Regions from separate parts of the Pseudomonas sp. PAMC25584 genome, predicted to be linked through region 2. Evidence: predicted binding sites of a transcription regulator. Region 2 holds the regulator's gene; the other holds the start of a gene.
The links. Region 2 encodes FliA, which starts transcription of late flagellar genes. Its sites were predicted from a motif close to CTAAAGTTTNNNNNNNNNNNGCCGNTAA; they were not measured.
Positions count from the first base shown of each region.

Region 1: the regulator FliA is predicted to act here: its motif matches at 1,357-1,384, upstream of ACS5Q8_RS15540 (methyl-accepting chemotaxis protein).

Region 1 covers NZ_CM176870.1:3,409,355-3,411,557, reverse strand. The annotation lists gene ACS5Q8_RS15540 (methyl-accepting chemotaxis protein) at 1-1,289, opposite strand, end outside; gene ACS5Q8_RS15535 (undecaprenyl-diphosphate phosphatase) at 1,519-2,203, shown strand, end outside.
Region 2 covers NZ_CM176870.1:4,402,801-4,405,003, reverse strand. The annotation lists gene fleN (flagellar synthesis regulator FleN) at 1-377, shown strand, start outside; gene fliA (RNA polymerase sigma factor FliA) at 374-1,114, shown strand; gene ACS5Q8_RS20385 (chemotaxis response regulator CheY) at 1,283-1,657, shown strand; gene ACS5Q8_RS20380 (protein phosphatase CheZ) at 1,676-2,203, shown strand, end outside.

The sequences.
Region 1 (2,203 bases), 990 kb from region 2:
ATTTCAGCGGTGGATTTCTGCGTGCGTTGGGCCAGCAGCCGCACTTCGTCCGCCACCACCGCAAACCCGCGTCCTTGCTCACCGGCACGCGCGGCTTCGATGGCGGCGTTGAGGGCGAGCAGGTTGGTCTGGTCGGCAATGGAGCGGATCACTTCGAGTACGCCACCAATCTGCGTGCTTTCGCTCGACAGGGTACGAATCACCTCCACGGCCTGGCTGATGGTGGTGGACAGTTGGTCGATCTGCTGCAAACTGCTGTCGATGTTCACCTGGCCCTGCACGGCCTGGGCCTGGGCGTCGCGCATTTCGCTGGCGGCGTGCTCGGCGTTCTTGGCCACGTCCTGCACGCCGTAGGTGACTTCATTGATTGCGGTGGCCACCAGTTCCATCTGCTGCGACTGTTGCTGGCTGCGGTCATGGGCCTGGCTGGCGTTGTTGCCCATCTCCGTGGACGACTGGCCCAGCGCAGTGGCGCACATCTGCAACTGGCCGACGACCTGGCGCAGCTTGGCGGTGAAGTTGTTGAAGTGCTGGGACAGTTGAGTGACTTCGTCGCGGCCATGGGTGTCGAGGCTGCGAGTCAGGTCGCTCTCGCCGCTGGCGATATTGGCCATGGCGTTCACGGCCGCCTGCAGCGGGCGCACGATGCTGCGCACAATCAACGAGACCAGCAGGGCCATGACCACGGCGATGCCCAGGCCGATACCCGAGGCTTTCCACACTTGCACGTTGAATTCGGCTTGCACGTCATCCACATACACGCCGGAGCCGATGATCCAGCCCCACGGCTCGAACAACTGGATATACGAGGTTTTTTTCACCGGCGCTTCAGCACCCGGCTTCGGCCAGCTGTAATTGATGACACCGGCACCCTTGGCCTTGGCCAGGCTCACGAACTCGTTGAATATCGCAAAGCCGTTCGGGTCGCGAATCGACGAGAGGTTCTGACCATCGAGCTTGGGGTTGGCCGGGTGCATGATCATCACCGGCGTCAGGTCGTTGATCCAGAAGTAGTCGTCGTGGTTATAGCGCAGGCCACGCACCGCGCTCAGCGCTTGTTTCTGTGCCGCTTCACGGGTCATGACGCCGCTGGTTTCGAGGCTGTGATAAAACGTCAGGATTCCACTGGCGGTCTGTACGACGTGCTGGGTCTGCAGGCTTTTGGCTTGATAGAGGTCGCCATGGATCTGCTTGAGCATCAGCAAACCCAGGGTCAACAGCATCAGCACGGCGACTACCAGGATCAGCCAGAGACGGCGGCTGATCGACATATTGCGCAAACTGTTCATCGTCCTGTCACTCCGTGCTTTTTATAATTCTCGGCGTTGCATCGACTTTTACGCCTTGTCTGATAGGCTTTCGGCCTGAAATCGAAAAACCTGAGTACTGCCTGATTTTTCACGGAATTTTTGCAGACCGGCGTTGAATATCAACACCGGGCCTTTAGTGTGCTCATCGTCAGTGAATCATTAAAAAGACTAACGAGGCTTGCCGTAGAGCAAGACCTTTGGGGGAAGTATGGATTTGTGGACCGCCGCACAGGCGTTGATACTCGGCGTGGTAGAAGGGCTGACTGAATTTCTGCCGATCTCCAGTACTGGCCACCAGATTATCGTCGCCGACTTGCTCGACTTTGGCGGCGAACGCGCCATGGCGTTCAATATCATCATTCAGCTCGGCGCGATTTTGGCGGTGGTCTGGGAGTTTCGGCGCAAGATCCTCGACGTGGTCACCGGCTTGCCGACCCAGCGCAATGCGCAGCGATTTACCGTCAACCTGCTGATTGCGTTCCTGCCGGCCGTGGTGCTGGGGGTGATTTTCGCCGACCTGATTCACCACTACCTGTTCAACCCGATCACCGTCGCCACTGCATTGGTGTTGGGCGGCATCGTGATGTTGTGGGCGGAGCGTCGCCAGCATGAAGTGCATGCCGAAACTGTCGATGAGATCACCTGGAAGGACGCGCTCAAGGTTGGCTTTGCCCAGTGCCTGGCGATGATTCCGGGCACCTCGCGCTCGGGCTCGACCATCATCGGCGGCCTGCTGTTCGGCCTGTCGCGCAAGACCGCCACCGAGTTTTCGTTCTTCCTGGCCATGCCGACCATGGTCGGTGCGGCGGTGTACTCGGGCTATAAGTACCGCGACCTGTTCCAGCCGGCGGACCTGCCAGTGTTCGCCCTCGGGTTTGTTACCTCGTTCATCT
Region 2 (2,203 bases):
CGATCACCGACGCCTACGCCCTGATCAAACTACTGAATCGTGACTACGGCATGAACCGCTTCCGCGTGCTGGCCAATATGGCCCAGAGCCCGCAGGAAGGGCGCAACCTGTTCGCCAAGTTGACCAAGGTCACAGATCGCTTTCTCGATGTCGCCTTACAATACGTCGGCGCAGTTCCCTATGACGAGTGTGTACGCAAGGCTGTGCAAAAGCAGCGTGCAGTCTACGAAGCGTTCCCTCGTTCGAAATGCGCCTTGGCGTTCAAGGCTATTGCTCAGAAGGTCGATACCTGGCCATTGCCCGCCAACCCACGGGGGCATCTGGAGTTTTTCGTCGAGCGATTGGTGCATCAGACGAGCGCAGGACCGGTGCTATGACAGCCAGCGGCTATAACCTTTACAAGAAATCGGCACGTGACAGCCAAGGTGAATTGATCGAGCGCTATGCGCCCCTGGTCAAGCGCATCGCTTATCACTTGCTGGCACGCCTGCCCGCCAGCGTTCAGGTCGAAGACTTGATCCAGGCCGGCATGATCGGCCTGCTCGAAGTGTCGACCAAATACGACGCGAGCAAAGGTGCGAGTTTCGAGACGTATGCGGGTATCCGTATCCGTGGCGCGATGCTCGATGAGGTGCGTAAAGGGGATTGGGCGCCGCGTTCGGTACACCGCAATACGCGCATGGTCAGTGACGCAATTCGTGCAATTGAAGCAAAAACCGGTCGCGACGCTAAAGATCACGAAGTTGCGGCCGAACTCCAATTGAGTCTCGATGATTATTACGGGATTTTGAACGATACCTTGGGCAGTCGCCTGTTCAGTTTCGACGACCTGTTGCAGGACGGCGAACACGAAGGGCTGCACGAGGATGGCGCGAGTACTCATCTCGAGCCGTCGCGTGACCTGGAAGATGAACGCTTTCAGGGTGCGCTGGCGGACGCGATTGCCAATTTGCCGGAGCGTGAGCGACTGGTGTTGGCGCTGTACTACGACGAAGAGCTGAACCTCAAGGAAATCGGTGAGGTCCTGGGGGTCAGCGAATCGCGTGTCAGCCAACTGCACAGCCAGTGCGCAGCCCGCTTGCGGGGACGCCTGGGAGAGTGGCGCGCGCGCTGACAGGCAGTGTGGGGACACTGCAAACACTACCGTGAGGGCTCTGGTTTTCGCGGGTGAGTTTCGTGGTGCCCTGGGCAGTCCTTTTTTGTGTAACGCCTGTTGATTGAAATGGCGCGTCCAGGTGCTGGGCGCGTTTAAGACTGCTTGGAGGTCGAATTGGACAAGAACATGAAAATCCTCATCGTTGATGACTTCTCAACGATGCGGCGGATCATAAAAAACCTGTTGCGTGACCTTGGGTTCACCAACACGGTCGAGGCGGATGACGGCCTTACGGCGATTCCGATCCTCAACAGCGGGAGCATCGACTTTCTGGTAACCGACTGGAACATGCCCGGCATGACCGGTATCGACTTGCTGCGTCATGTGCGCGCCGATGAAAAACTGCGCAGTCTTCCCGTGTTGATGGTGACCGCCGAAGCCAAGCGTGAGCAGATCATCGAAGCCGCCCAGGCCGGGGTCAACGGCTACGTGGTCAAGCCATTCACTGCGCTGGCCTTGAAAGAGAAGATCGAAAAAATCTTCGAACGCATCGGTCATTGATGCTGCCACGGGGGAGCTATGGAGCATAAAGAAACGTCACAGGGGGACTTTGAGTCGACCCTGAAAAAGCATGCTCACCAGCTCGTCGAGAGCCTCGAAAAAGGCCAGTTCGGCGACGCGGTGCAGTTAATCCATGAGCTTAACCAGACCCGTGACCGCGGCCTGTATCAGGAAGTGGGCAAGCTCACACGCGAGCTGCACAGTGCGATCGTCAACTTTCAGATTGACCCGCACATGCCCCAGGCCGAAGAGATTTCGCAAATCACCGATGCGACTGAACGCCTGTCCTATGTGGTCAGGCTGACTGAAGCGGCGGCCAACCGCACCATGGATCTGGTGGAAAACGCCACGCCTCTGGTCAACGGCATGGCCAATGAAGCCCAGGCGCTCAGCGTTGACTGGGGCCGTTTCATGCGTCGGGAAGTGGGGGCTGAGGAATTTCGTGAGTTGGCCCGTCGGGTTGAAGGTTTCCTGTCGCGCAGCGAACAGGACAACCACACGGTTTCCAGCAACCTCAATGACATTCTGCTCGCCCAGGATTACCAG